Linked DNA regions of Rubrivirga marina. The protein of the gene in region 1 interacts with the protein of each later gene in a pairwise test. Links are inferred from orthologs where the notes say so. Each region holds a gene or a part of one and is shown in the gene's direction. Other genes may lie near its edges. The genes, in order: tpiA and pepT.

Region 1 (14,659 bases):
CCGGCGCGCGGGCAGCGCGAGCTCCAGGAGGCCTTCGACCTCACGGCCGGCAACACGCGGATGACGCTGACGCTCGCGCTCAGCTACGGCTCGCGGTGGGAGATCACCGGGGCCGTCCGCCAGATCGCCGAGGCGGCCCGGGCCGGCCGCCTCGACCCGGCCGACATCACGGAGGAGACCGTCTCGGACGCGCTCCTCACGCGCGGCCTCCCGGACCCCGACCTCTTGGTCCGGACGGCCGGCGAGATGCGGCTGAGCAACTTCCTCCTCTGGCAGGTCGCCTACACGGAGCTCTACGTGACGGAGAAGTTCTGGCCCGACTTCCGGCGCGAGGCGCTCTACGAGGCCGTCCGGAGCTACCAGGATCGCGACCGCCGCTTTGGCCGCGTCGAGGGCGAGTAGGGGGGAAGCCGGTCCCCGGGCCGGGCGGTTGCAATAAGCCGTCCGGGGTGCCGTTCGGGACCCACGCGGTGAGTCCCCCCGGTTTTCGCCGTCTCTGCGCCCGTGCCCCTCGGGCCCCTCCGTACCCTCCGACGCCCCGTTTGGCCCCCCGGCCTGCTCTCGCCGCCGCGCTCCGCATGCTCCGATCGCTCGCCCCCGTGCGCGCCCTCGCCGTCTTCCTCGCCGCCGCCGTCGCGCCCGTGTTCGCGCAGACGCCGGCCGGCCCGCCCCCCCCGGCCCCGTCCTACGAGATCCTGTCGGTGTCGGTGGACGGCGCGCTCGACGAGAACAGCCACGCCCTCGTCCGCTCCATTAGCGGCCTCCGGCCTGGCCAGCGCGTGACGCTCCCCTGGGACCCCGCCTTCGGCGAGGCCGTCCGCAACCTTTACAGCCGCGGCGGCTACTCCGACGCCTCCGTCGAGGCGACCGAGGTCGCCGGCGACGGCGTGTTCCTCACGATCAACGTGACGGAAGAGCCGCGCCTCGCGTCGGTCGAGTACGAGGGACTCCGGTCGTCGACCATCGACGACCTCCAGCCGCAGATCCCGCTCCTCCGCGGGCGTGCCGTCCGCCCGTCCGACATCGAGCGGTCCGAGCTGGTCATCCGCGAGAAGCTCCGCGACGAGGGCTACCGACTCGCGACGGTCAACACGAGCCAGCGGATCGACGAGGACGGGCGCGTCGTCGTCACGTTCAACGTCGAGCGCGGCGAGCGCCAGTCGGTCGCCGACGTCCGGTTCGTCGGGAACGAGGTGTTCTCGGAGCGGACGCTCCGCAAGACGCTCTCGAACACACCCGAGAAGCGCTGGTGGCGGTTCTGGAAACGCGAGACGTTCGACGACGACGGCTTCCAGGAGGACCTCGCCAGCCTCGTCCGGTTCTACAACGACCGCGGTTACTACGGCGCCCGCGTCGTCAGCGACTCGGTGTTCACAGAGACGAACGGCGAGGGCGAGGAAGAGCTCGTGGTCCAGATCGAGGTCGAGGAGGGGCCGGAGTACCACATCCGCGACATCGTCTTCGAGGGCAACACGCTCTACACGGACGAGCAGCTCCAGTTCGCGCTCGGCCTCCAGCCCGGCGATGCCTACGACCGCACGCGGATCGAGCAGAACCTGTATTACACACAGGACAAGACGGACATCACGAGCCTCTACCAGGACCGCGGCTACTACGAGTTCTACATCGCGCCCGAGATCGTCGAGGCCCCGGGCGACTCGCTCGACCTCTACTTCGAGGTCACCGAGGGCGAGGTCTACGAGTTCGGCGAGGTCCGGATCGCGGGCAACACGCGGACGAAAGAGCACGTCATCCGCCGCGAGCTCCGGACGGTCCCGGGTCAGCCGTACAGCCGGCAGGCCATCGAGCGGAGCGTCCGCGAGCTCTCGACGCTGAACTACTTCGACCCGGCCAGCTTCGGCGCCGGCCCGACCATCAACGTCAACGAGGAGGACAAGACGGTCGACCTCGTCTACAACCTCGCCGAGACGTCGTCGGATCAGCTCGAGCTCTCGGGAGGCTACGGCGGCTCGGGCATCGGGCTGATCCTCTCGGCCCGCGTGACGTTCGCCAACTTCTCCGTCCAGAACCTCTTGGAAGGCTTCGACGGTGGGATGCCGACGGGCGACGGGCAGCAGCTCTCGCTCCAGGTCCAGACGTACGGCACGCGGGCGCAGATCTACTCGCTCTCGTTTACCGAGCCATGGTTCCGTGGCCAGGCCACACCGGCCGGGTTCGCCCTCTCGTACCGCCGCCAGGAGTTCTCCTCGCTGACCTCGACGACGCAGGGCCTCTACTCGACCGCGGGCGCCTCGGTGTTCTACCGGCAGCGGCTGAAGTGGCCCGACGACTTCTTCGTGACGGGGACGAACCTCGGCTACCGGCTCTACAACGTCCGGGGCCTGAGCTCCTCATTCCTCCCCGAGGGCGTGAGCCAGGAGGTCACGCTCAGCCAGTCGATCTCGCGCAACGCGCTCGACAACCCGACCTTCCCGCAGAGCGGGTCGCAGGTCGGCCTGACGGTGACGGTCGCCCCGCCGATCGGCGACTTTATCCAGTACCACAAGTGGGACCTCCAGACGGCGTTCTATACGCCGGTCGTCGGGCGGCTCACGGCGTCGGTCCGGACGCAGTTCGGCTACATCGGGTCGCTGACGGGCGACGACGTGCGGTTCCAGCGCTTCCTCGTCGGCGGCACGCCGTTGGAGGCGAGCGGGACGTCGAGCATCTCGCGCGGCTTCGGCAAGGACCTCGTGTTCCTCCGGGGCTACCCCATCGAGGCCATCGGTCCCCGCCAGAACGGGCAGAGCGTCGGCGGCCGGATCCTCAACAAGTACGAGGCGGAGCTCGGCATCCTCCTGTTCCAGACGCCGCAGCTCTCGCTCGCCCCGTACCTCTTCGCCGACGCGGCGAACACGTACAACGGGTTCGAGGACTACGACCCGTCCCGGCTGTACCGCGCCGCCGGCGTCGGCGCCCGGATCTTCCTGCCGATCCTCGGGCTGGTGGACCTGAACATGGGCTACCAGATCGACCCGTACGCGCCGCTGGACACGTCGGCCGGGGCCATTGAGGATGCCCAGCCCGGCTGGCGCTTCCAGTTCTCGCTCGGCGGGCGGTAGGCTTGCGGTCCTCCGTCTTCCTCGTCGCCCCATTGATCCCCATGCGCACGCCGATCGTCCTCGCCGCTCTCTTCGCTGTCCTCGCCGCGCCCGCGTCGCTGGCCCAGCAGACGATCGGGTTCATCGACTCGTCGACGATCCTGCCGCAGATGCCCGAGTTCCAGTCGGCCCAGCAGGAGCTCGACCGGCTCACGCAGCAGTGGCAGGCCGAGGTCCAGACCGTCGCGCTCGAGGCCGAGCAGATGGCGGACCGGTTCGCGGCCCGCGAGATCCTCTACACCGACGACGAGCGCGAGGCCCAGCTTGAGGCCATCGAGGCCAAGCGGGAGGAGCGCGACGCGCTGCGCAGCCGCTACTTCGGGCCGCAGGGCGAGCTCTTCCGCGAGCAGCAGACGCAGCTCCGCCCGGCCCAGGAGCGCCTCCTCGCGGCCATCGAGGTCGTCGCGGAGGAGGGCGACTACGACTACATCTTCGACCGGGCCGGCGAGTACCTCTTCCTCTACACCCGCCCCCGCAACAACGTGACCGACCTCGTGCTCGAAGAGCTCGGGATCGGGCTCGGCGCCGCCGGGCTCACCGGCACGAGCGGCTAAGACACGGCCGTTCACCCGACCGTCCCCCACGACATTCCCATGACCCTCCGCCGACTCCTCCTCCTCTCCTTCGCCGTCGCCCTCGCGCCGGCCGCCCTCGCGCAGCCGATGAAGGTCGGCTTCGTCGACACGGACCAGATCGTGATCCGGATGCCGGCCTTCGCCGACGTCCAGCAGCAGCTCCAGCAGCAGCAGCAGGCCGTCGGCCAGCGCGTGGCCGTGGTCCAGGACTCGCTCCAGCAGGTGTTCAACACGAAGCTCGAGGAGTACCAGACCTTCGACCAGAGCGCCGTGGCGACCGACGCCGCGCGCCAGGAGCGCCAGCAGGAGCTCCTCCAGATCCGCAACGACATCGAGCAGGCCGAGGTCCAGGGCCTCCAGTACCTCTCGTACGCCGAGGCCCGGCTCCTCCAGCCCGTCCTCAACCGGATCGACCAGGCCATCCAGGCCGAGGCCGAGGCGGGCGGCTACGACCTCGTGCTCCCGACGGTCGCCAACAACGCGCCCGTCTTCCTGTACCGGAGCGAGCGCGTCGACGACCTCACCGTGTCGATCATGAACCGGCTCGGGATCGACCCGAACGCCGCGCCGGTCGGCCAGCCGCAGCAGCCCCCGGCCCCGCCGATCGACCCGCCGAGCACCGGCGCCGGCCAGTAGGCCCGCCTCGGTGACCCGTCCGACGGGCGCCGCTTCTTCGGAGGCGGCGCCCGTTTTCGTTGGGGCCGGCCATGCCTCGGCGCGATGGACACCCCGTATCCTGTCCGGCCCTCTCCCGACCCCGATGAGCACCCAGACCGTCTCCGCCGACACCGCCGCCGACGTCCGCCGCGTCACGACGCAGACGCTCCAGGCCATGCGCGCCGAGGGGACGCCCATCGCCATGCTCACGGCCTACGACTACACGTCGGCCCGGCTCCTCGACGAGGCCGGAGTCGACGTGCTCCTCGTCGGCGACTCGGCCTCGAACGTGATGGCGGGCCACGAGACGACGCTCCCGATCACGCTCGACCAGATGATCTACCACGCCCAGTGCGTGGTCCGCGGCGTGAACCGCGCGCTGGTCGTGGTGGACCTCCCGTTCGGGGCGTACCAGGGGTCGAGCCGCGAGGCGCTCCGCTCGGCGATCCGCGTGATGAAGGAGACCGGGGCGCACGCGGTGAAGCTGGAGGGCGGGGCCGGCGTGCTCCAGTCCGTAAAGCGGATCCTCGGCGCCGGCATCCCGGTCATGGGCCACCTCGGCCTCACGCCCCAGAGCATCTACAAGTTCGGGACCTACAAGGTGCGGGCCCGCGACGTCGAGGAGGCCGACGCGCTCCGCCGCGACCTCCGCGCCCTCGCCGAGGCGGGCGCGTTCGGCGTCGTCTTGGAGAAGATCCCGGCCGAGCTGGCGGCCGAGCTGACCGAGAGCGTCGACGTGCCCACGATCGGGATCGGCGCCGGCGTCGGGTGCAGCGGGCAGGTCCTCGTGACGCACGACCTCCTCGGGCTGACGAAGGACTTCAACCCGCGCTTCGTCCGCCACTACGCCGACCTCGCCGGCACCGTCACCGGGGCGGTCGGGCGGTACGTCGAGGACGTCCGCCGGCGGGCGTTCCCTGGGGACGAGGAGAGTTACTAGACCGGTCGTCGGGGGCGCCGCCCCGGCCGGGGACCCTTCCGGACTCTCCATCCCCGCCGCGCCCGACCGGTGCGATCTTTCCGTCCCCTCTCCGCCGCCCGTGACCCGTCCTGACCCGCTCGACGCACCGGCCGACCGGCCGCTCGTCCTCGTCTCCAACGACGACGGGATTGACGCAGCGGGGATCGCGGCCCTCGCGGCGGCCCTCGACGGGATCGGCACGGTCGCCGTGGTGGCGCCGTTCGCCGAGCAGAGCGCCGTCGGCCACGCGATCACCGTCCGCGACCCGATGCGGGTCCACCCGTGGGTGTTCGACGGGCCGAGCGGGCCGGTCTGGGCCCGCGCCGTGACGGGCACCCCGGCCGACTGCATCAAGATCGCGGCGCAGCGGCTGCTCCCGCGCCCGCCCGACCTCGTCGTCTCCGGCATCAACCACGGGCCGAACACGGCCGTCAACGTGATGTACTCGGGGACGGTCAGCGCGGCGACGGAGGGGACGATCCTCGGCATCCCGTCGTTCGCCGTCTCCCACGACGCGTGGCGCCCGACGGACTTCGAGACGGCCGGCCACGTCGCCCGCCAGATCGCCGAGCGCGTCCTCGCAGGTGGGCTCCCCGACGGCGTGCTCCTCAACGTCAACGTGCCCGACGTCCCGCTCGGCGAACTCGCCGGGATCCGCACGACGCGGCAGGCGCGGGCGCGCTGGGAGGAGGAGTTCGAGGAGCGCTTCGACCCGACGCAGCGGCCCTACTACTGGCTCGGCGGCCGGTTCATCGACCTCGACGACGGCCCCGACACCGACCTCGCGGCGATCCGGGACGGCTACGTCTCGATCACGCCGCTCCAGCTCGACCTCACGGCGCACGCCCACCTCGACCGCGTCCGCGCCCTCACCGACTCGATCCCGACCGATGGCTGACATGCCCGCCCCCGGCGACCCCGCGCCGCCCTTCGAGGGGACCGACCAGACCGGCGAGACCGTCCGCCTCGCGGACTTCGCCGGCCGGCCGCTCGCCCTCTACTTCTACCCCAAGGACGACACGCCGGGCTGCACCAAGCAGGCCTGCAACCTCCGCGACAACCTCGGCGCCCTCGCCGAGGCGGGCGTGGCCGTCGTCGGCGTCTCGGCCGACTCGACCGAGAGCCACGAGCGGTTCGCCGACAAGTACGACCTCCCGTTCCCGCTCCTGGCCGACCCGGACCAAGACATTCTCGAGGCCTACGGCGCCTGGGGGGAGAAGAACCTCTATGGCAAAAAGTCGATGGGCATCAAGCGGACGACGTTCCTGATCGGCCCCGACGGCGTGGTCCTCCACGTGTTCAAGCGGCCCAAGACCGCCGCTCACGCCGAGGAGATCCTCGCCAAGCTCGACTCGCTCACCGCCTGACCGAGATGGACCGCCCCTCCCTCGACCCTGTGGACGGCGCGCCGGCCGCTCCCGCCGAAGTCGTCAGCGACGGGCGGGAGGCGGCCGTGCCCGACGACGTCTTCCGACGTGCGTTCCAGTCGTCGTTCGGTTTGGGGATGCTCCTCGAGGCGGACGGCGGCATCCGGGCGTTGAGCGATGCCGCATCCGCCTACTACTCGTCGCGTGGTGCGGCCCTCGGGACCTCCATTTACGACGCGCCGTGGTGGGACGAGCCCGACCGGGTCCGTGAGAGCGTTCATCTCGCGCGAGGCGGGGTGCTCGACCGGTTCTACGCGCCCGTGACCCGCGACGGCGCGCGCCGGACGCTCCTGGTGGACATCCAGAGCGTGGAAGGGCCCGCCGACGAGACGTGGCTTCTTTTCGAAGCGCGCGACGTCACGACGCTGCTCGCGTCGGAGCGCCAACTCCACGATCTCAACGCGCAACTCGATCGCGAGCGGGCGCTCCTTCGGGCCGTCATCGACGCGACCCCCGACGCCCTCTGCGCCGTCGACGCCGATGGGAGGCTGTCGGTCGTGAACGAGGCGTGGCGGAGGACGGCGGCTGCTACCCTGCCCGAGACCCCGTCGATCGGAGAGGACCACGCCGGCACGAGTCCCCAATCGGAGGCGTGGCGGCGAGCGCTCAATGGCGACGCCGTCCGCAAGCGGATCGCTGTCAGGTCGGCCGAGGCTCCCCGATGGTTCGACGCGTCGTTCGTCCCCGTGCGTACGGCCGACGGGCGGGTCGCCGGGGCCGCCCTCGTCGGGCGCGACGTGACGGCCGAGGTCGACGCCGCGCGGCTGCACGTCGCGCTCAAGGGCGCCAGCGCCCACCCGGTGACGCTCCACCCCGACGGTCGAGTCGAGGCGCCGGGCCTGCTCGATGACGTGGTCTCGCTCGACGCGATAGTCCACCGGATGGACGCTGCCGAGACGCTCCGGGAGTCGTTTGAGCAGGCGCTGGCCGAGCCTGGGAGCGCCGTGGACCTCCCGTTCCATCTCGACGGAGTCCCGTATCGGCTGAGGGGGCGCTCCATCGCTGTGGGGGAGGAGGTACGGATCAGCGGCGTCGTGTACCGGGGCGAGGCTCTGCCCGTTGAGACGGCCGAGGACCGGTGGGCCGACCTCCTCGCGAACGCCGGGTGGGGCGGCGCCCAGCCGGTCGAGTTGGTTCCAACGGCGGAGGCCGGAGGCCCCCCTGACGCGACCCGCGTGGCGGGCCGGGTCTCCGCGCTCCGCCGGACGGCGCTCCTCGACTCGCCGCCGTCCGAGGCGTTCGACACCCTCACGCGTCTCGTGTCGGAGTCGCTCGGCGTGCCGGTCTCCCTGATCTCCCTCGTCGACGAGGACCGGCAGTTCTTCAAGAGCCAGGTCGGCCTCGGTGGCGCCGTGGCCGACGCGCGCGAGACGCCGCTCACGCACTCGTTCTGCCAGCACGTCGCCAACGAACGGCGCCCGCTGGTCGTGGCCGACGCCCGTCAGTCGACGCGCCTCGCCGGCAACCCCGCCATCGACGACCTCGACGTGGTGGCCTACCTCGGCGTGCCCGTCGCGGCCCCCGACGGCCACGTCATCGGCGCCCTCTGCGCCATCGACCACGAGCCCCACGACTGGACCGAGGACGACGTCCGCGCCCTCTCGTCGCTCGCCGAAGTCGTCACGGCCGAGGTCGCCGCCCACTCCCCGAACTCACCCGATCGACTCTGATGCTTGTCGCTGGAAACTGGAAGATGAACCTCGGCCACGCCGACGCGGTCGGCCTTGCGGCCGACGTCGTGCAGGTCACGGCCGACGCGACCGACGCAGTCGGCGTGGCGGTCTGCCCGCCCGCCGTGTGGCTCGACGCCGTCGCCGAGCGCCTGCGCGACAGCGGGGTCCGCCTCGGCGCACAGAACGTCCACCCCGAAGAGTCTGGCGCGTTCACGGGCGAGGTGTCGCCGCCGATGCTCCGGGACCTCGGCGTCCACTACGTCATCGTGGGCCACTCCGAGCGCCGCCAGCTCTTCGGTGAGACGAGCGCGTTCGCCGCCGAGAAGGTGCGCTCGGCCCAGGCCGCCGGCCTCGTCCCGATCCTCTGCGTCGGCGAGACGCTCGACGAGCGGGAGGCCGGCGACGCCGAGGCAACGGTGCTCGACCAACTCGCGGCGTCGCTCGACGGCGTCGAGGCGGGCGACCTCGTCGTCGCCTACGAGCCGGTCTGGGCCATCGGCACGGGGCGGACGGCCTCGCCGGAGCAGGCGCAGGCCATGCACGCGGCGATCCGCGGCGCGCTGGCCGATCGGTTCACCGGCGGCGACGGCATCGAGATCCTGTATGGCGGGAGCGTCAAGCCGGGCAACGCGGCCGAGCTGTTCGCCCAGCCCGACCTCGACGGAGCGCTCGTCGGCGGCGCGAGCCTCGACGCCGAGTCGTTCGCGGCGATCGTGGCGGCGGCGCGGGAGGCCCGGTAGCGGCCGGCGCCGGGATCCGCGGATGGGGCATCTGCCGTTCGGGCGGAGGCCGCGGGTCCCGTGCGGTCGGTTCCCTTTCTCACCGTCGCGTCCCGCACGCCCCTCCATGACGAGCTGCCGTCTCGGCCTCTGCGCCCTCCTCGCGGGGTTGGCGGGGCTCGCCGGGTGCGCGGGGTCCGGCCCGGCCCGGCCTCCTCTCGACGCGGGCGCCGCCGCGTACCGGGCCGGCGAGCCCGTGTTCGTCCTCGACGCCGTCGCCAGCGTCCGCGACGACGCGCCCGGCCTCGACGTGTACCTCGGCGTCCCGCCCGCCTCCCTCGTCTTCCGCCAGACCGCCGACTCCCTCACGGCTGTCGCCGGATGGATCGTGACGGTCGAGCAGGAGGGGGGCGCCCCGCGCTCCGCGTCTCCGCGCGACACCTTCCGGGTGGGCACGTCGGACGCGGCACGGTCGGCCGTCCCAGAATGGCGGGTCGAGCGGTTCGACGTGCCGCCCGGCGAGTACGTCGTCCGCGCCGTGTTGGAGGATCTGACGAGTGACCGGACCGCCGAGCGGCGGCTCGACCTCCGGGTCCCGCCTCCGTCCGGTGCGCCCGCTCTCGGCGGCCTCCGCCTCGAAGCCGAGGCCGTCGACGGCGCTGTCGATCCCGTCGACGCGTCGTCGGTCCCGGCCGGGCTCGACTCGCTTCGCGCCATCGTCCAGGCGACCGGCGTGCCCGACGGCGCGACGACGGAGCTCTCGGTCGTCCGCGTCCGCGCCGACGACGAGCCGGCCCAGCGGCTCGACGGGTTAACGCCCAATCAGGCGAGCCTCGCCGCGCGCGGCGTCGACCTGTCAGACGTCGACACCGTGCAGGCCGTCCGCCAAACGATCCTCAACCCGTCCGAGGCGCTCGATGTGGAGGCGCCGCTCCCCGCGCTCGGGCCCGGCGTGTACCGTGCCCGCGTCCGCCTCGTCGCGCCCGACGGGACGCCGCTCGACGAGTCCGACCGGCTGTTCGTCGTCCGCCGCCGTGATTACCCGCTGGTGACCCGCCTCGGCGACCTCGTGGGCCCGCTCGTGTACGTCGCCACGCCCGGCGAGCTCGACCCGCTCGTCGAGGCGGAGGACCCCGAGGCGCTGCGCCGCGCGTTCGACCGGTTCTGGGGCGAGGAGATGGACGACCGACGATTGGCGGCGGCCACGGTCCGCGCCTACTACGAGCGGGTCGAGGAGGCCAACCGACTGTTCGCGACCTACAAGGACGGGTGGAAGACGGACCCCGGGATGCTCTACGTCCTGCTCGGCGCGCCGCGCTACGTCGAGGCGACCCCGACCGGCGAGCGCTGGAGCTACGCCATCGGCGGGGGCCAGCCGTCCGTGTTCGTGTTCGAGCGGACGGCCGGGCGCATCTACGAGAACGCTCCGTTCCGCGTCCTCACGCTGGAGCGGAGCCGCGTGTACCACGACCTGTTCCGCCGGCTCCAGCGTCAGTGGCGCACCGGCATCGTGCCGTAGCTCCCTCCGCCTCGACGCCGAGGCGGCGCGGGTCAGTCGTCAGAGGACGCCGCCTTCGTCGCGGGCTTCGACTCCTTCTTTTTCGGCTCGGCCTTTTTCGAGTCGCCGTCGCCGGACGACTCGCCCTTCGACTCGGACGATCCGTCCTTGCCCTTGCGGGCGTAGTCGGTGAGGTAGAAGCCGTCGCCCTTGAACTGGAGGCCGGCGCCGCCGGAGATCACGCGCTGGACGGGCGCGCCGGTGTCCGGGTCCTCGGTGAGCGCGGGGTCGGAGATCTTCTGGAACACCTCGAACGTGGTCCCGTCGGGACGGCGGTAGACGTAGGTCGGCATGGGGAGTCGGTGGGGCGGGGGGATCCCCCGGGTGGGGGAGTCGGGCTCTAGCGGCGGGCGACGCGCGGGAGGTCGGCGGGGACGGGGCCGAAGCCCCACGCCTGGGCCGCCTCGCCCGGCGGCGTGCGGACCGCCCCGGCGACGGCGTCGGCCAGCGCGGGGCGGACCTCTCGGATCCGGGTGTTCCGGCGCGACGGGTTGACCCGGTTGGTCAGGAGAACGACGAAGAGGTTCTGGTCGGGGTCGATCCAGATCGAGGTCCCGGTGAAGCCGGTGTGGCCGAACGACCGCGGCCCGAACTCGTCGCCGGCCGACGTGTCGCCGTGGTTGACCATCCACCCGAGGCCGGTGGGGTACGTGCTCCGGAGGCGGACGCGCTCGGTGAACTCGTCGATGGTCGTCCGGCGGAAGAGGCGCGTGCCGTAGCCCTCGCCACCGTTGGCGAGCGTGAACGCGAACCGGGCCATGTCGGAGGCCGTCGAGAACAGGCCGGCGTGGCCGGCGACGCCGTCGAACACCGAGGCGGCCTCGTCGTGGACCTCGCCCTGGAGGGTCCGCCCGCGCCAGACGTCGTCGCGCTCGGTCGGCGCCGCGTCCGGGTCGCGGACGCCGACGGGCCGGAAGCCGGTGCTCCGCATCCCCAGCGGCTCGAACACGGCCTCGTCGAAGAGCCGGTCGATGGGCTCGCCGGTGATCGACTGGAGGACCTCGCCGAGCACGATCATGTCGAAGTCGCTGTAGCGCGAGCGGGTCCCGGGCGGGTACTGGAGCGTGTCGGCGTAGATGAAGTCGAGGGCTGCGCGGCGGTCGAGGAGGCCGTGGGCGTAGAACGGGTACCACGGCCGCTGGCCGGCCGAGTGGGAGAGGAGTTGGCGGACCGTGACGTACTGCTTGCCGAGCGGCCGGAACCGCGGGAGGTAGTCGGCGACGGGCGCGTCGAGGTCGAGCCGGCCGTCCTCCACGAGCCGCATCGCGGCGGCCGTCGTCCCGACGACCTTCGTGAGCGAGGCGAGGTCGTAGGGGGTGTCGGGCGTCGTCGGGGCGCCACCCCGCGTGAGCTGGCCGTAGCCCCGGAGCCGAAGGAGGACGCCGTCGCGGCCGACGGCGACGGCCCCGCCGGGGAACGCGCCCGAGCGGAGCGCCCGCTCCATGACGGCGTCGACGCGGGCGGCCGCCTCGGCGTCGAGGCCGGCCTCCTCGGGGGCGCCCGACCGGAGCGCCTGCTGGCGGTAGCGGACGCCGTCGCCAGCGGCGGCCAGTCCGGCCACGCCGTGCGGCAGCGAGCCGGCGACCTCGATCTGTCCGGCGATGGCCTGCGCCGCCGCCATCTGCGCCGTCGCCGAGCGGTCGTGGGCGACGACGAACGCCTCGGGCCGGCGCAGTCCCGCGGCCAGCCGCGCGTCGCCGAAGGCCACGAGGACCGCGGGCGTGCGGTCGTTGAGGGCGCGCACGAAGGCCCGGTGCCGCGCCGAGAGCTCCCCGTCGGTGTCGGGGAACGCGGCGAGGACGACCACGTCGGCGTCGCCGGCGGCGTCGAGGGCGTCGGCGTAGCGGGCCGGTTCCGTGCCGAGGCCGAGGCGGGCGTAGGAGGCGGGGCGGTCGGGCGAGAGGCCGTCGGCGAGCGCGTTGGCGAAGTAGAGCCCACGCTCGGCGTCGGCGGACGGGTCGAGGAGGACGGTGAACACGGGGCCTCCTGCCGGCCCGACGAGCGGGAGCAGGCCCTGCTCGCGTTGGATGACCGTGACGCTCCGCCGTGCGACCTCGGCGGCGAGGAGGTCCGAGCGGTGGAGGAGCGAGGCCGAGGGCGTCCGCCACGGGTCGATCTGGAGGCCCCCGCCGGTGCCGTCCGCGCCCCGGCGGGACGGCGGGGCCAGCTCGAGGCCGCTCCACACCTTCGCCGCGAGGACCCGCCGCGAGGCGTCGCGGACCCGCTGCGCGTCGAGCGTGCCCATGCGGAGCGCGCGCGCGAGCGAGTCATAGGCCGCGCGTGGCGAGGCCGAGACGATCTGGTCGGCTCCGTCCTCGATGGCAGCGACCGCGCCCTCGCCGAGGCGGCCTACCTCGGCGACGACGAGCCCGTTGTAGCCATTCCGCTGCTTCACCTCGGTCACCAACGCCGGGCTCGCCACGTGGACCTCCATCAGCCCCGCGCTGGCGAGGGCGTCAAGGGCGTCGAGGCCAGTCTCGTCGAGGAGCCGGGCGGAGGGGAGCACCCGCCCCTCACGGAGGCCCCGGACGAGGGCCTGCTCGACATCGCCGCCGGGCGTCGGGCCGAAATCGGAGGCGCCGGCGGCGAGGACGAGTGCGGTGCCGGGGGTCTGGATGCCGAGTCCGCGCGCGGCCTGCGCGCGCGCCTTCCCCGTCATGAACGCGAGGTCCGGACGGCCGCTCGCCGCGAGCTGGCGGGCCGCCGCCGTCGTGGGGCCGTCGAACGTCGGCCGCTCCGCCTCGGTCTCGAGCGCGACCGGGAGCGGGGCAGAGGCCTGCCACGCGCGCAGCCGGCGGAGGTGCGCCTCCGTCGATCGCGGCGACACCACCACACGCCCTACGCGACCCGCTCGTACGGCGGCGTCCAACCCCGGCGCGTCGTCGGGGGCGGCGATCAGCTGGCCGATCGCCGCGTCGAGCGACAGCGTGTCGGCGACGCGCGCGGCGGGCGACTCCGCACGCGTCCAGGGCGCGGGGACCGTCGCCCGTGGCGCGGTGACGGGGACGGTGGTGGAGGACCAGAGGGCCGCCCAGGCGAGCCCGATGGCCACGGCGACCTTGACGAGGAAAGACATGCGGGTGCGGGGTCCGGGGGGACGCGCCATCGGGTGGCAAGGTAGCGTCCAGAGCCACCTCGAACGGGCGCCTTTTCCGAACGGGAGACCGGGGCTCGACCGTGCGCCGGTTCGGGGTTAGCGCGGCCGGACGGTCGCGAAGCCGCCGTCGACGGACAGCGTCTGGCCCGTGACCCACCCGCTCGCGTCGCGGTTGAGGAGGAACGCGAGTGCGTCCCTGAGGTCGTCGGGCTCGCCGATCCGCCCGAGCGGGTGGAGCTTCGCCGACGCCTCGACGGCCTGCTCGGTCGCCACGAGCCGGCCCGCGAGCGGCGTCCGCACGAGCCCGGGCGCGACGGCATTCACGCGGACCCCCTTCGGGGCGTACGTCGCCGCCGCGGCACGAACGAGCCCTTCGACGCCGGCCTTCGCCGCGGCGATCGCTTCGTGGTTCGAAAGCCCGTAGCGGCCGGCCACGCTCGACATCAGCACGATGGACCCGCCCTCCGGGTCGCGGTTGCTCTGCATCGCCTTCGCCGCCGCGCGGACGAGGTAAAAGGCCGTCTTGAGGTTCATGGTGAGCGTCTCGTCGAACTCGTCGGGCGAGGTCGCGTGGGCCGGCTTCAGGAGGATCGACCCGACGAGGTTGATCGCCCCGTCGATCCGCCCGTACTCCTTGACGGCCGCGTCGACCAGTCCGGAGACGGCGTCGGCGTCGGTCGCGTCGAGCGTGAACGCCTTGGCGCCGGTCTCGTCGGCGAGCGCGCTGAGGCGGTCGGCGTCGCGGGCGCCGAGGACGACGGTGGCGCCGTCGGCGGCGAGCCGCCGCGCGAGGGGCGCACCGATGCCGCCGGTCCCGCCGAGGAGGAGGTAGATGGGAGCGCTCATGGCTGGAGGACGGTGTCGATGACGTGGACCACGCCGTTGTCGGCG
Region 2 (14,654 bases), 350 kb from region 1 along the record:
ACACGTCGAACCCGAGCTCCGCAGGGTCCTCGTACTCCATCGTCTCGGGGTTGAGCGACTTGATCGTCTTCCCCTCCTTCTTGTAGAAGCCCTCCTTCGACTTGGCGCCGAGCCGCTTCAGGTCCACGAGCCGCTGGAGGACGTTCGGGACCTGGAACCGCTCGCGGGACTCGTCCTCCGGAATCGCCTCGTAGAGGTTGGCCGTGACGTGGCGGAGCGTGTCGAGGCCGACCACGTCGGCCGTGCGGAACGTGGCGCTCTTGGCGTGCCCGATGAGCGTGCCCGTGAGCGCGTCGATCTCCTCGATCGAGAAGTCGCCGGTCTCGAACTGCTCGACGGCGCCGAGCATGGCGTACGTCCCGATCCGGTTGCCGATAAAGTTCGGCGTGTCCTTGGCCACCACGATCCCCTTGCCAAGGTGGACGCGGGCGAACGACGACACGCGCGCCATCACCTCCGGATCGGTGTCCTCGGTCGGGATGACCTCGAACAGCTTGAGGTAGCGCGGCGGGTTGAAAAAGTGGGTCCCGAGGAAGCGCCGCTTGAACGCGTCCGAGCGGCCCTCGGCGATCTGACCGATCGGCAGGCCCGACGTGTTGGTCGAGATCACCGCCGTGTCGCTGGCGGCCGCCTCGATCCGCTCCATCACCTGCTGCTTGATGCCCATCCGCTCGACCACGACCTCGATGACCCAGTCGGCCTCGGCGATCTTGTCGAAGTCGTCGTCGAAGTTGCCGAGCGCGATCCGGCTCTGGGCGTCTTCCGACATGAACGGGTCCGGCTTCATCCGGGTCGCGTCCTTGAAGGCGCCCTCGACGAGGTCGTTCTTCTTCCCCTCGCGGCCGATCGACTCGGGCGTGACGTCGAGGAGGAGCACGTCGAGGCCGGCGTTCGCGAGGTGGGCGGCGATCTGGCTGCCCATGACGCCGGCACCGAGGACGGCGGCGGTCTTGAACGGCTTGTGGGCCCAGAACGGCGTCTCGGCCGTGCCAGCGTCGGTGCCGTTGGAGGTGAGGGTCGGGGTTTCCATCGGGTCGGAGGAAGAGATCAGAGGAATCGGAGCGCGGGCGGCGCGGGCCGCCCGCGGAAAGGGCTAGACGAAGGCGCCGAGGCCGGTGACGTGGCGGCCGACGATGAGGGAGTTGATCTCGTTCGTGCCCTCGTAGGAGTAGATGGCCTCCGTGTCGGCGAAGGCGCGGGCGACGTGGTTGTCGATGAGGATGCCATTGCCCCCGTGGAGGTCGCGGGCGAGCGCCACGACGTCGCGGCAGCGGGCGGCGGTGTAGACCTTGGCGAGCGACGCCTGCGCGTCGGTCATCCGGCCGGCGTCTTGGAGCTGGCTCAGCCGGAGGCACATGGTCTGGAGCGCCGTCACGTTGCCGAGCATGTGGACCAGCTTGTCCTGGATGAGCTGGAACTGGGCGATCGGCCGGCCGAACTGGAGGCGCGTCGTGGCGTAGCGCTGGCTCCGCTCGTAGGCCCCCATCGCGCAGCCAACGGCCTGCCACGCCACGCCCGCCCGCGTCAGCTTGAGGACCTCGGCGACATCGGCGAACGAGTCGGCCTTCTGGAGCCGGTCGGAGTCGGGGACGCGGCAGTCGCTCAGCGTGATGAGGCCGTTCTCGACGGCCCGGAGCGCGATCTTGCCGCGGATCTTCTCGACGGAGTAGCCCTCGTGGCACTGGGGCTGGACGAGGAAGCCCTTGACCTGGCCGTCGGCCTCGTCGCGCGCCCAGATCACGACGACGTCGGCGAACGTCGCGTTGCCGATCCACTTTTTCTGGCCGTTCAGGACCCACTCGTCGCCCTCCCGCCGGGCCGTCGTCGTGACGCCCCCGGCGATGGCGCTGCCCACCTCGGGCTCGGTCAGGCCGAAGGCGCCGATCACGTCCCACGCGCGCATCTTGGGCAGCCACTCGGCCTTCTGCTCGTCGCTGCCGCAGACGAGGACCGACTGCATCGCGAGGCCGGAGTGGACGCCGAAGAACGTCGCCGTGCTCACGTCGACGCGCGCGATCTCCATCGTGAGGAGCCCCTCCATCACGGAGCCGTTGGGCTCGCGCGTCTCGAGGTCCTCGCCGTAGATCGCGGTCAGGAGGTCGAGCTTCTGAAAGCCCGGGACGAGCACGTCGAGCGGCGTCCGGTCGCCCAACCACGCCTCGTTGATGACGGGCTCGACCCCCTCCTCCATGAACCGGCGGAGCTCGGCCATCTTGGCCCGCTGCGCCTCTGAGATCAAGCCGTCGATGTCGAAAAAGTCGCCGTCGGGTGCGGGCGGCTCGTAGGCGGCGGGGCCGGCTGCCGCGCGTTCGAGGCCCTTGAGCGAGGCCGCGACGGCCGCCTCGTCCATCTGGCCAAACGCGGCCGCCAGCCGGTCGAGGTCGACGCCCGAGGCGGAGAGGGCCGCAAGCGCTTCCGGGGAGGCGGCGGGCGCGGCGGCCGGGGCCGAGGTGCCGTCCCCCGAGGCGCCGGGGGTGGAGACGGTGGGGTCCATGGCAGGGCGGGCAGGGTGACGAAAGGTTAACACTGTTAAGCCGCCCAGGTTCGCCTGCCGGACCGCCTTTCCGTTGGATGCCGCAGGGCGGCAGCCGTTCCGCGAAGACGAGGATGAGCGTCCCCGTCGGCTCCCCCCCCGGATCCACCCTGCCCGCCGGGGCCCACGTGCGGCCCCGACATCGAACGGGGCGCCGGCGACGTCCGCCGGCGCCCCGAGGTGGAACCGGCCGACGCTAGGCGACGACCGAGGCGCCGCCGTGGCCGCTCGACACCGACGCCTTGTACATGTCGTCGATCGACCCTTCGTACTGCTTGTTGACGGCCCCGCGCTTGACCTTCATGGTCGGCGTTAGGAGTTCGTTCTCGACCGTCATCAGCTCGGGCACGAGGCGGAAGCGCTGGACCTGGCTCCAGTGGTCCATGCCCGCGTTGGCCTCGCTCACGAGCCGCTCGAACTCGGCCTGGACCGTGGGGTCCTTCAGAAGCGCCTCGCCCGACGCCGTCACGCCGTGCTGCCGAGCCCACACCGGCAGCGCCTCCATGTTCGGGAAGATGAGCGCCGTGCAGAACTTCTGGCTGTTCCCCACGACCACGGCCTGCTCGATGAGGGGGCTCTCCGTGAGCGCGTTCTCGATGGGCTGCGGGATGACGTACTTGCCCGTCGACAGCTTGAAGAGGGCCTTCTTGCGGTCCGTGATCTTGAGGAACCCATCGGGCGTGAACTCGCCGATGTCGCCGGTGTGGAACCAGCCGTCGTCGTCGATGACCTCGTCGGTCTTGTCCTGCGCCTTGTAGTAGCCCTGCATGACGTGGGGCCCGCGCGTGAGGATCTCGCCGTCCTCGGCGATGGCCACCTCGACGCCCGCGATCGGCGGCCCGACGGTCCCGGCCTTGTTGAAGCCCGGCCCGTTGGTCGTGATGACCGGGCTCGTCTCGGTGAGGCCGTAGCCCTGGTAGGTCGGGATGCCGAAGGCGTTGAAGGCGTTGGCGAGGTCCTGCCGCAGCGCCGCGCCGCCGACCGAGAGCGCCTTCACGCGCGTGAACCCGAGCCGCTCGCGGAGCTTCGAGTAGACCAGCTTGTCGGCCAGGCCGTGCTGGAGCGCGTCGAGGCCGGCCGGCTCCTTCTGGAGGTCGTAGTGCTGGGCCCGGTCGAAGGCCCACCCGGCGATCTTGGCCTTGAGGCCCTCTGCCTCGGACACGCCGAGGAGGACCTTGTCGAACACCTTCTCGAGCACACGCGGGACCGTCGCCATCATCGTCGGGCGGACGGAGGGGAGGTGCCCGACGAGCTGGTCGGGGTCCGAGTAATAGATCGAGTGGCCCCACGCGACGTTCGCGAACGAGAGCATCCGCGCGTAGATATGGGTCATCGGGAGGAACGTCAGCGCGACCTCCTCCTGGTGGCCCAGCGTCGCGAGTCCCGTGAACGCGGCGTAGCTGTTCGACGAGATATTCTCGTGCGTGAGCATGACGCCCTTCGGCTGGCCCGTCGTGCCGGAGGTGTAGATGAGCGTGGCGAGGTCGCCGGGCTCGATCATGTCGCGGAGCTCGTCGGGCCGGTTCGGGGTCGCCGTCCGGACCCGCTTGCCCTCGGCTCGCAGGTCGTCGAGCGTCATCAGGCGGACGCCCTCGGGCAGCGAGGCGCCACTGCCCGTGCCCTCGGCGAGGATGACCAGCTTGACGTCGGGGACCTGATCGGCCCAGCCGGCGAAGTTGGCCAGCATCTCCTCGTTCGTCACGAACATGGCCTTGGCCTCGCCGTGCGTGGTGACATAGACGAGGTTCTCCGGCGCGTAGGTCGTATAGAGCGGGACGTTGACGATCCCCGCGATGAGCGTCCCGAAGTCGGCCATCGCGAAGTACAGGTCGCTGTCCATGAAGAACGCGACGTGGTCGCCGCGCTCCAGGCCGGAGGCGAGGAGGCCGAGGGCGACCTCGTCGGCCGCGTCGCGGAACGCGCCGTTGGACAGCGTCTGCCAGCCCTCGCCGGCCGGCTGGTTGAACCCGGACGGGTTGGGGTAGCGCTCGACGGCCTCGTCGAGGAGCTCCGGGAGCGTCTTGCCGAGGACGACCCGTCCGTCCGTGTCGGAGGGGGCGGTGTGGATCTGGAGGGCCATGGGGCGAAGTCGGTGAGTCGGAAGGGCTTCCGTTAAACGGGGGAAGATCGTCAGGCGTGTCGGAATGTTCCGATCAGCCGACGGCGAACGGCGCGAGCGACTGACGGACGGCCGCGTCGACGAGGTCGTCGCCGGCGAGGCGAACGTCGACGCGACGCGCGAGGTGGAGCGAGACGAGGCCGTGGAGCGCGGTCCAGAGCACGGCCGAGGCCACGTCGGGCGGGCTCGGCGCCGCGAGCGACCCGTCGGCGATGCCGGCCTCGATGGTCTCGCCGAACAGCTCGACGTTTCGGCGGGCACGGCGGTAGTCCTCGGCCGGGTACCGGGCCATCCGCTCCGGGTGGAGCTGGAACATGACCTCGTAGTATTCCGGGTTGTCGAGCCCGAATCGGACGTAGGCCCGGGAGAGGGCGTCGAGCCGGTCCGGCGGGTCGACGGACTCGTCGGCCGCGTCCGTGAGCGCGTCGTGGAGCCGGTCCATGCCCTCCGAGATGAGTGCGTGCGTGAGCGCGTCCTTGTTCTCGAAATGGAGGTAGATGCTCGTCGCGCTGCACCCGACGGACCCCGCGATCTTTCGCATCGAGAGCGCCTCGTAGCCGTCGGCGACGAGGAGGTGTCTGGCGTGGTCGAGGATGACGCGCCGGAGATCGGCGTCGGTCTCGGCGCGGCGGGCAGGAGCGGTGGCGGGGTCGGGCACGGAATCGGGTGGGGGGGACAAATCTAGCCGCTCCCCGGGTCGATGGAGAAACGATGAGACGTCCGGCGAGGAGCCGCCGCCGCCGGCCCCGCTCGACCGACGGCCCACAGATCGTTCTATCCTCGACCTCCCCTTCTCGATCCGTCATGTCCTCCCCCCTCCCCTGGCGCGACGTCGTGCTCCCGTCCGTCGCCGCGCGGTTCTGCCGCTACGCCGAGGTCTACACGACCTCCGACCCCGCCTCCGACACGTTCCCCTCGACGGAGCGCCAGAAAGATCTCAGTCGGCTCTTGGTCGAGGAGCTGACGGCGCTCGGCCTCGACGCCGAGATGGACGCGTGGGGCTACGTCTTCGCCACGTTGCCCTCTCCCCTGCCTCCTGCCGAGGCGGAGGCCCTGCCCGTCGTCGCCCTCGTCGCCCACGTCGACACGTCGCCGGACGCGCCGGGGGAGAACGTCCGCCCCCAGATCCACCCCGACTACGACGGCGGCCCCGTGACCTTCCCCGCCGCGCCCGACCTCCGGCTCGACGCCGACCGCCAGCCGGCTCTCGCCCGCCACGTCGGCCACGACCTGGTCACGAGCGACGGGACGACGCTCCTCGGCTCCGACGACAAGGCGGGCGTCGCCGCGATCATGCAACTGGTAGAGGACCTCGTACGCGCCGACGAGGACGCCGTCACGATCGGCGAGCGGCCCGCGGCCCGCCCCACGCTCCGGATCCTTTTCACGCCCGACGAGGAGATCGGCAAGGGGACCGACAAGCTGGACCTCGCCCGCCTCGGCGCCGACGTGGCCTACACGCTCGATGGGAGCGGGACCGACGTGCTCAGCGTCGAGACGTTCAACGCGGCCGAGGCCGTGTTCACGGTCGACGGCGTGGGTGTCCATCCGGGCTACGCGAAGGGCGTCATGGTCAACGCCGCGCGCGTCGCCGCCGCGTTCGTCGAGGGCCTGGCCGGCGACCCCGCGCCCGAGACGACGGGCGACCGCGAGGGCTACCTCCACCCGCACACGGTCGACGCCACGACCGAGCGGGCGACGGTCAAGGTCCTCCTCCGCGACCACGACGACGCGGCGATGGACGCCAAGCGCGAGCGCGTCCGCCGGTTGGCCACCGAGATCGGCGAGCGGTTCCCAGGCGCGGGCACGGACCTCACGATCACCGAGAGCTACCGCAACATGCGCTCGTACATCGAGGCCGTCGACCCACGGGCGATCTCCGTCGCCGTCGAGGCCGCGCGGGCGATGGGATTCGAGCCCGAGTTCGAGGCCGTCCGGGGCGGGACCGACGGGGCGCGGCTCTCTGAGAAGGGCCTCCCCTGCCCCAACGTGTTCACGGGCGGCCACGACTTCCACAGCCGGTTCGAGTGGAACACGGTCCAGAACCTCGAGCGGACGCTGGCCTACACTCACGCGCTCGTCCGCCAGTGGGGCGCCGAGGCGAGCGGGGCCGCGGGGTAGCGTCGCCACAGAGGCTTCGCGGATCACGGATCTGCGCGGGCGGTTTCTTTGGGGACCGCTCCGCGCCAATCATGCCGCTCTCCCGCACGCAGACTCGCACGTTCGTCGCCGTCCTCGTCGGCCTCATGCTCGGCCTGTCGGTCCTGGCGACGGTCCTCATCACGCGCGGCTGGGAGAACGAGGCCGTGCAAGAGCAGGTCCGCGAGCAGGAGACGGAGCGGGTGCGGCAGATGCCGAAGTTCTCCGACGACTAGGTCCGCCTCGGGCGGCTCGACGGGCGGCTCGACGGGCAGCCCTCCTCACGCGAGGAGGGGACCTGTCCAGAGACCTCGCGCCCGCTTCCCACCCCTCGCCGAGGCGGGCGGGGTCGCTAGGTCAGCCGTCGGCTGAGGCCGTAGCCGAAGGCCACGAGCGCGATGGCACCGACAGCTGCATAGACCGGCTTCGAGAGCACGGCCTCGCGCCACGACCCGTGCTCGGGCGGGAGTTGGTCGAACGTGTGGACCGTCTCGATCTGCCCCGAGTCGCCGTGGACGACGACGCGGCCGGCGCCGAGCTGGCGGACGTAGCCGGCGGCGCGGTCGACGGCGGCGTCTCGGTCGTCGGTCTCGAACGAGAGCGACGGCGATCCTTCGAGGCGAACGCCCCACCGCTCCTCGCGGGGGACGACGTGGTACACGTTGCGGCTAGGCATGAGGGGCGTGGGGCGGATGGGCTCGGTGTACGCCCGTTTGTACCATCCGGTCCCCCCTGACGGACCCGCACCCATGAAGCGCCTCCTCGCCATCCTGCTCGCCGCCGTCGTGCTGCTCGCCCTCCTCGGCGCCGTCGGCGTGTGGGGCGCGCTGCGCGGCAGCCTGCCCCACCTCGACGGCGAGCACGCCCTCGCCGGCCTGTCGGCGCCCGTGACCGTCGAGCGCGACGCGGCCGGCGTGCCGACGATCACGGCCGCGACCCGGCCCGACGCGGCCCGCGCGCTGGGCTACGTCCACGCGCAAGAGCGGTACTTCCAGATGGACCTCCTCCGGCGGGCGCCCGCCGGCGAGCTCTCGGCGCTCCTCGGCGAGGCCACGTGGCGGACCGACTCGACGCTCGCCGGCCACCGCTTCCGCGAGCGGGCCCTCGCAAGCGTCGCCGCGCTGCCCCCCGACCAGCGGGCCGTCCTCGACGCCTACGTCGACGGCGTCAACGCCGGGCGGGAGGCCCTCGACGCGCGGCCGTTCGAATACCTCGCCCTCCGCCAGGAGCCGGCACCGTGGCGGCCGGAGGACTCGATCCTCGCTGCCTACGCCATGGTCCTCGACCTTCAGTTCGACGGCGGGTTCGGGGTCGAGCTCGAGCGGGAGGCCGTCGCCGCCGCGCTCCCCGAGGCCCTCGCCGACTTCCTCACGCCCCGCGGCGACGACTGGGACGCGCCCATCCAGGGCGACGCGATCGCCCCGCCTCCAATCCCCGCCCCGGACCAGCTCGAGGGCTTCCGCCTCGGCGCCGAGGCGGGCGCGGTCGCCGACCCGCCGACGCCGGGCTCGAACAACTGGGCCGTCGCGGGGGACCTCAGCGAGACCGGTAGCGCCATCGTCGCCGACGACATGCACCTCGGGCTCCGGCTCCCCCACATCTGGTTCCGTGCGTCGCTGGTCTACGGCGGGCGCCGCGTGACGGGCGTGACCCTGCCCGGCGCACCGCTCGTGGTGGTCGGGAGCAACGGCGACGTGGCCTGGGGCTTCACCAACTCGTACGGCGACTTTATCGACTACGTCCGCCTCGTGGACGCCCCAGACCGGCCCGGCCACGTGCTCACCGACTCCGGGAGCGTCGCCGTCGACACGCTACGGATCGACGTGGCTGTGGGCGGGGACGTCCGCCAACTGGTCGTGGTCGACACGCCCTGGGGCCCGGTCACGGCGCGCGACGCCGACGGGACGGCCTACGCCGTGCAGTGGTCGGTCCACCGGCCCGAGGCCACGAACCTCGCGCTCCTCGACGTCGAGACGGCGACGACGCTCGACGACGCGCTCGACGCGGCCAACCGCTCGGGCATCCCGGCGCAGAACTTCACCGCCGGCGACCGGGCCGGGCGGATCGGGTGGACGATTGCGGGGCAGATCCCGCTCCGCGCCGGCCGCGACGGCCGGCGGCCGGTCGACTCGACCGACCCAAACGCACGGTGGGCCGGCTTCCTCCCGCCGAGCGACGTGCCCCGCGTCACCGACCCGGAAGACGGCCGGCTGTGGACGGCCAACGCCCGCGTCGTCTCGGGCGAGGCCCTCGCGGTCATCGGCGACGACAACTACGCCCACGGCGCCCGCGCCCGCCAGATCCGCGACGGCCTCCGCGCCCTCACGCCGCCGATCTCGGAACAGGACCTCCTCGGCATCCAGCTCGACGACCGCGCCGTGCTGATGGGCCGCTGGCGCGACCTCTTCCTCCAGACGCTCGCCGAGGCCGAGCCGACGACGGACCGCGACTCGCTCCGCGTCCTCCTCGACGCCTGGAGCGGGCGCGCCGCGCCCGGCGACGTCGGGTACCGGCTGACGAAGGAGTTCCGCGAGGCCGTGGTCGAGCGCGTGCTCCCCCCGCTGATGGCGCCCGTCCGCGCCCGCGCTCCGCGCGCCGACCTCCCGGCGCGCGACGAGACGCCGGTGTGGGCCCTCGTCACGGAGCGCCCGACCCACCTCCTCCCCTCCGGCCACGCGAGCTGGCAGGCCCTCCTCGAAGACGCGGCCGACGACGTGGCCGACCAGCACGACGTGCTCTCACAGGCGTCGTGGGGCGCGGCGAACACGCTCCGGATGGAGCACCCGATGGCCTCCGCCCTCCCCGGCCTCGGCGACCGGCTCGTTATGCCGGCCGTCCCCCAGTTCGGCGACCAGCGCATGCCGCGCGTCTCGGGCCCCGACTTCGGCGCGTCGCAGCGGATGGTCGTGTCGCCGGGCCACGAGGACCGCGGGATCTTCCAGATGCCCGGCGGCCAGGCCGGCCACTTCCTGTCCCCCTACTGGGGCGCCGGCCACGACGACTGGGTCGAGGGCCGCCCGAGCCCCTTCCTGCCGGGCCCGACGGAGTGGACGCTCACGCTCACGCCCGCGGGCTGACCGAGGCGGGCGGAGCCAGCCCCCTCCGCCTCGGGCGTCATATGGAGGCGGACGCCCTAGAAGCGGACCATCGTCCGGGCCTCGTCCACGCCGTCGATGCGGAGGCGGTAGACGTAGAGGCCGGCCGGGAGGGCCTGGCCGGCGTCATCCTGTCCAGCCCACGTCGCGGTGTGCTCGCCGCTCGCACGGACGCCGTGGACGAGCGTGCGGACGCGCCGGCCCAGCGTGTCGAACACCTCGAGCGTCACGGGGCCGGGCTCGCGGACCACGTAGTCGATCGCCGTCCCGCCGCCGAATGGGTTCGGGCGGTTCGGGCGCAGGCTGGCCGTGTCCGCCTCGGGGCCGTCGCCCGTCGACACGTTCATCGCGAGCTCCGGCGTGGTCCATGGGATCCACTCCGAGAGGTCGGCCTCGTAGGGCGTGGTCGCGACGTCGGTGTCCGCCTCGGTGTCGCCGAGGAGGAACTTGTCGACGAACGCCTCGACCTGCGGCCGCTGGCTGGCCGGGAGCTGGCAGTGGCTGCCCCCGACGATCGAGTACCCGAACCGGTCCGGGACGCCGAGCCCGGTCCAGACCTCCTTCGCGGCCGCGTTCGACACGTCCGCCGACTCGGCCGCGAGCCAGTCGATGCTCGGGTTGTTGAGGACGAGGAGCGCGCGGGGCGCCACCAGCGCCATCAGTTCGTGGTGGTCGTAGGGGAGCGTCTCGGGCTGGCCGCCGAAGAGCGTGATGAACGTCCGGCTGAACCACGACCCATTCGTCCGGTTGAGGCTCTCGACCTCGTAGGGCAGGGCGGCCGAAACGCGCCACGCCGCGGCGCCGCCCCCACCCGGCTCCTGGGCGATCGTCAGGGCGATCCGCTCGTCCTGCGCCCCCGTGAAGAGGGCGATCTTTCCGGCGAACGAGCACCCCGTCACCGCGAGGTGCGACGGGTCGATGTTGAGCTCTGGCGTCCGCTCGATGGCGTCGATGATCCGGCTGATGCCCCACGCCCACGCCGTCATCTTGCCGACGCTGGCGCCGTACGAGTTCCCCTCCGGGTACAGGCCGTAGTACGGCCCGCTTCGGCTCCCGCCGTGCGTGTCGCCCGAGATGTCGCCGACGTTGAACTGGACGGTCGCGACGTCCCGGCCGGTGAAGATGTCGGACGGGAGGCTCCCCGTCGGACCGGCCACGCCGATGACGGCCGGGAACGGCCCGTCGCCAGACGGCACGTTGACTGGCGCCGTCATCGTCAGCGACCGGGTCCCTTCAGTGACGGTGATCGTGAGCTGACCGCCGGCGTAGCTCACGTCGAGGTTCTCATCGCTCGGCGGCGCCGGCTTGTAGCCGGCCTCGTAGTACCCGATCTCTTTCAGGATCTCGGCCCGCCGGCACTGCCAGTCCGAGAAGGCCGTGATCCGGCCGCTCCCGTCGGACCACTCGAACGGGTCCGGAAGACTGGCGATCTCGGGGAGCTGCTGCCAGCCGGGGAGCGGCGGGGGCGGGCAGTTCGCGCCCGTGTGCTCGACGTCGTAGACGAGCGGGACGTCCTGGGCGACGGCGGCGGTGGCGAGGAGCGCGCTTCCTAGGAGCGCTACCAGGGCGAGGCGGGCGGTCATGGTCGGATCTGCGGAGTGGGGTCGGCCGGCGGGGGACCGCAGAATACATCTGATCACTTGTCGACCCCACGCATCCCGTCTGACCTCCTGCGCGTCCAGGAACGCCCTCCGACTGCGCGGCCCCGACGACGGACCGGACCCACCGAGCCATCGACCGAGGCGGAGGCATCGGGCCACTCGGGGACGTCCGTTGCGGAGCCGATGCGAAGCCCTCAGGACGCCGCGGACGGGAGACCCAGACCGGACGGCGCGGCCTCCACGGTAGACTTAGAGCCCCTCCTGCCTGTAGACGATGAGGCTCACCAGGTCCTCCTCGCCGATCTGTCGGAAGCCATGTGAGCTCCCGGTCCGCGTGAGGATCGCCATCCCGGGGCCCACCATGGACGTCGATCCGTTCATCGTCAGCTCGCCAGTGCCGCTCAGGACGTAGCAGATCTCATCGTGGCCCTGCTCGTGGTACCCGATGGCCGCGTTGGAGTGGAGAGCCCGCTTGAGGAAGACCCATTCGAGCCCGGGAGCGTCCGCGAAAAGGGACAGGCCGTCGTATCGCCCCCTCCGTCGTACGGCACGGGCTGGCGCGTCGTGACCTCCTGCGCGGCGGGTGTCGTCAGCATGCCCCCGAACACCGCGAGGCCGACGAGTGAAGGGGATCGTCTCATGAAGACGAGGGGGGTACCCGCGTTCCATGGCACAGCCGCACCCTTCACTCCGGGGCACGCGACGGTGCGAAACGGGGCGATCAGGAGGTCGCTGATGATGGCGGGCCCCTGCCCTCCATCGGCCTCGGGGGAGTGTCGGGTTTGCCTGGAGCCGTCAGTCCTCCCGACACGACGCCCGAGGCTGGTGGAGTCGTCCACGCGAGGCGAACCCTCATGGACAGGACGCGCCGCCCACTGAGTGGCGATTCAGCCGCCACACGCGGCACGGCGGCCGGACGGCGCGGAGGACGCGCCGACGACCGTAGAAGACCGAACGCTGACGCGCCGGGGCGGCCTGCAAGCGCGGGATCGGTCGCCTCGGCTCTCAGTTCGACGGTACGACGTTCGCGTGACGGGCGATCATCCGCCACGTCCCTTCCTCCTTCATCCAGACGTTCGTGAACCGCCGCTGCACCGTCTGTCCCGCCAGGGGGGCGTCACCGGCCGGTACGACCGACTCGGTGCCCATGACGACGACCACGTCCCCGTTCCGACGGACCTCCTCGACCCGCCGCTCGAAAGTGGCGTACCGGATCAGCCCGCGCTTCACCAGATCGAGTACGTCTCCCCGGCTGACGGAGACGCGGCTCTGCGGGTTGTTGACGATGAGGGCCTCCGACCACAACCCCTCCAACGCGGCGGTGTCCCCGGCCAGGACGGCTTGGCGCTCCTCCTCGTCGAGGGCCCGAACGATCGTTTCCTCTGCGGCCCCACCGGGGGCTCCTTGCGCGCAAGAAGCGCTTGAGAGGGAGACCCCAAAGAGGGGGCTTAGCACCAACGCGGCGAAAAGGCGTGCAAGCTGGTTCATTGTATTGCCGGCCGTCCGGGGTTTAGGGGAGAGCAGCCCAACAACTGAGTTGTGCCGCGCGCCAGGTGGCGCCTTCTCGGGCGCAGTGGTAGCCCATTGCCAAGGACTACAGCTGCCCGAATACGAGGCAAAGGCAAAGATCAGGGCAAATCGATCACCGACCCCACACCTGCATACACATAACCGAGGCCAAATACACGTCTGAGTACTGCAAATGCAAGCTCTCCAGTACAGTGGCCTGGCGCAATGCGGCCGATCTTCCACGTCTCACGGAGCGACACGGCGAGCCGTTCAATTTCTCGCTGCGGTGTGGTAACGAGATGCAGCCCCCCGACAATCATCGATATATCCGGACTGTGCCTTTTCACCGAGGCAATAATTTGTTCAATTCCTGGATGAGAACATCCGACTAGCACTACCTGGCCATTTTCGGTGTCGACAACCAGTGACAGCTCTGACGTCTCGCCAAATTGATGAGTATTGGAAACATTCCTAACCAACCAGAAGCCTGGCGCTATCTCTGTACTGTCCGAGACGTGGACAAAGTTCGCTCCAGCCCACGCGCTCCCATGGGGGATCAACCCAGGCAATACGCCGTTGAAGTAGCGCATCTCCGTAGGAAGCGACGAATCAGGTTGCCTGAAGAAGATGGATGGAGTGGGTCCTCCAAACGCCTCATCGTCCGGCACGTAAACCTTGACCGTGGGATTTACGGCTAGTAGGTAGCGAAGCCCGGACGTATGATCGCCGTGACGATGCGAGACTACCACCGCATCCAGGCGACCCAGTTCCACTCCTAGCTGCCGGACGTTCCTCTCGAAACCGGCCGAGTCGTTGCCGGTGTCAAAAAGAATCCTCTTCCCTCCGTACTCGATCAGGGCTGAATAGCCCCAGTCTTGATGCAAGTCTGCGCTCGACCCAAACGCATCAACCAGTACTGTTATACTGCCACGATTACGCAACCCATCTATTGCCGCACTAGCTTGGCGCGCCAAACAAAAACATCCCGAAGCAAGAATTATTATTAGAAAATATTTACGCATTTCATTCACAGTATGTTATTTGGAGATTGACATATACTGAATTATGCCGTGACGCCTAGTCATCGCCGAGTTTGGCGGCCCTCTCTGCATCCGGTGACTGCCGAGCTGAGCCATTCGGTCCAGTAGACCGAGACGTCGAACGGCACCCGCACACAACCGCCCCGCCTTCCACCGTCCGTCCCAGGTGCCGCCGGCCCACTTGACCCGCCGCGCCATGTCCGCCTCCCTTGCACCACGGGGCCGACGACCACCGTGTCCGGCCAGGGGCGTCACTCGCGGTCGTCCATGACCCGTCCCACCGTCGGCGCGGTAGTGGACGCACACGAAGGGGTCGCCGAAGCGGTCCACGAGGTGGCGCGTGCCATGCTTGCCGGGACGGAGGGTCTGCTCGACACACATACGAACCCGCGAAGGCGAACTCCAGCAATGTAGAGCCGACGACCTGACCGCCGATCGTACCGAGGTCGCCTGCCTCGGCGGCACCCCGGGCAGAGTCGCGTGGTCTTGACCGGCGCCCGGGCGCGCGCGGTCGGATCTTCCGGCATGCCGCCCGCCGTCTCCCTCGTCCTCCCCGCCTTCAACGAGGTCGAGAACCTTGAGGACGCCGTCGCCCAGGCTCGCGGACCGCTCCAGGAC

Evidence for each region.
Region 2: the proteins of tpiA (region 1) and pepT interact in binary tests that used the Escherichia coli proteins (3 or more experiments, as listed by UniProt). The link is inferred for Rubrivirga marina from one-to-one orthologs.

What each region holds. Positions count from the first base shown.
Region 1 is NZ_MQWD01000001.1:3,296,347-3,311,005, reverse strand. The notes cover bases 7,263-10,262. They hold tpiA (triose-phosphate isomerase), read left to right. Parts: upstream 7,263-8,390; coding sequence 8,391-9,134; downstream 9,135-10,262. Other genes in these bases: BSZ37_RS13970 (GWxTD domain-containing protein), read left to right, coding at 9,241-10,262; BSZ37_RS13980 (GAF domain-containing protein), read left to right, coding at 7,263-8,391. Also shown: BSZ37_RS14015 (undecaprenyl pyrophosphate synthase), read left to right, coding at 1-402; outer membrane protein assembly factor BamA, read left to right, coding at 579-3,062; BSZ37_RS14005 (OmpH/Skp family outer membrane protein), read left to right, coding at 3,104-3,655; BSZ37_RS14000 (OmpH/Skp family outer membrane protein), read left to right, coding at 3,695-4,312; panB (3-methyl-2-oxobutanoate hydroxymethyltransferase), read left to right, coding at 4,437-5,273; 5'/3'-nucleotidase SurE, read left to right, coding at 5,374-6,192; bcp (thioredoxin-dependent thiol peroxidase), read left to right, coding at 6,185-6,661; more of BSZ37_RS13980, read left to right, coding at 6,667-7,262; more of BSZ37_RS13970, read left to right, coding at 10,263-10,632; BSZ37_RS13965 (FmdB family zinc ribbon protein), read right to left, coding at 10,665-10,964; BSZ37_RS13960 (serine hydrolase), read right to left, coding at 11,012-13,747; BSZ37_RS13955 (SDR family NAD(P)-dependent oxidoreductase), read right to left, coding at 13,865-14,614; BSZ37_RS13950 (fasciclin domain-containing protein), read right to left, coding at 14,611-14,659. UniProt on the Escherichia coli protein: Involved in the gluconeogenesis. Catalyzes stereospecifically the conversion of dihydroxyacetone phosphate (DHAP) to D-glyceraldehyde-3-phosphate (G3P).
Region 2 is NZ_MQWD01000001.1:3,645,936-3,660,589, forward strand. The notes cover bases 4,620-7,614. They hold pepT (peptidase T), read left to right. Parts: upstream 4,620-5,456; coding sequence 5,457-6,773; downstream 6,774-7,614. Other genes in these bases: BSZ37_RS15480 (TetR/AcrR family transcriptional regulator), read right to left, coding at 4,687-5,310; BSZ37_RS15490 (hypothetical protein), read left to right, coding at 6,845-7,027; BSZ37_RS15495 (DUF2188 domain-containing protein), read right to left, coding at 7,144-7,467; BSZ37_RS15500 (penicillin acylase family protein), read left to right, coding at 7,541-7,614. Also shown: BSZ37_RS15465 (3-hydroxyacyl-CoA dehydrogenase/enoyl-CoA hydratase family protein), read right to left, coding at 1-1,030; BSZ37_RS15470 (acyl-CoA dehydrogenase family protein), read right to left, coding at 1,094-2,494; BSZ37_RS15475 (AMP-dependent synthetase/ligase), read right to left, coding at 2,730-4,613; more of BSZ37_RS15500, read left to right, coding at 7,615-9,868; BSZ37_RS15505 (glucuronyl esterase domain-containing protein), read right to left, coding at 9,925-11,469; BSZ37_RS22870 (cupin domain-containing protein), read right to left, coding at 11,737-12,156; BSZ37_RS15515 (nuclear transport factor 2 family protein), read right to left, coding at 12,493-12,975; BSZ37_RS15520 (MBL fold metallo-hydrolase), read right to left, coding at 13,116-13,880; BSZ37_RS15525 (glycosyltransferase family 2 protein), read left to right, coding at 14,562-14,654. UniProt on the Escherichia coli protein: Cleaves the N-terminal amino acid of tripeptides.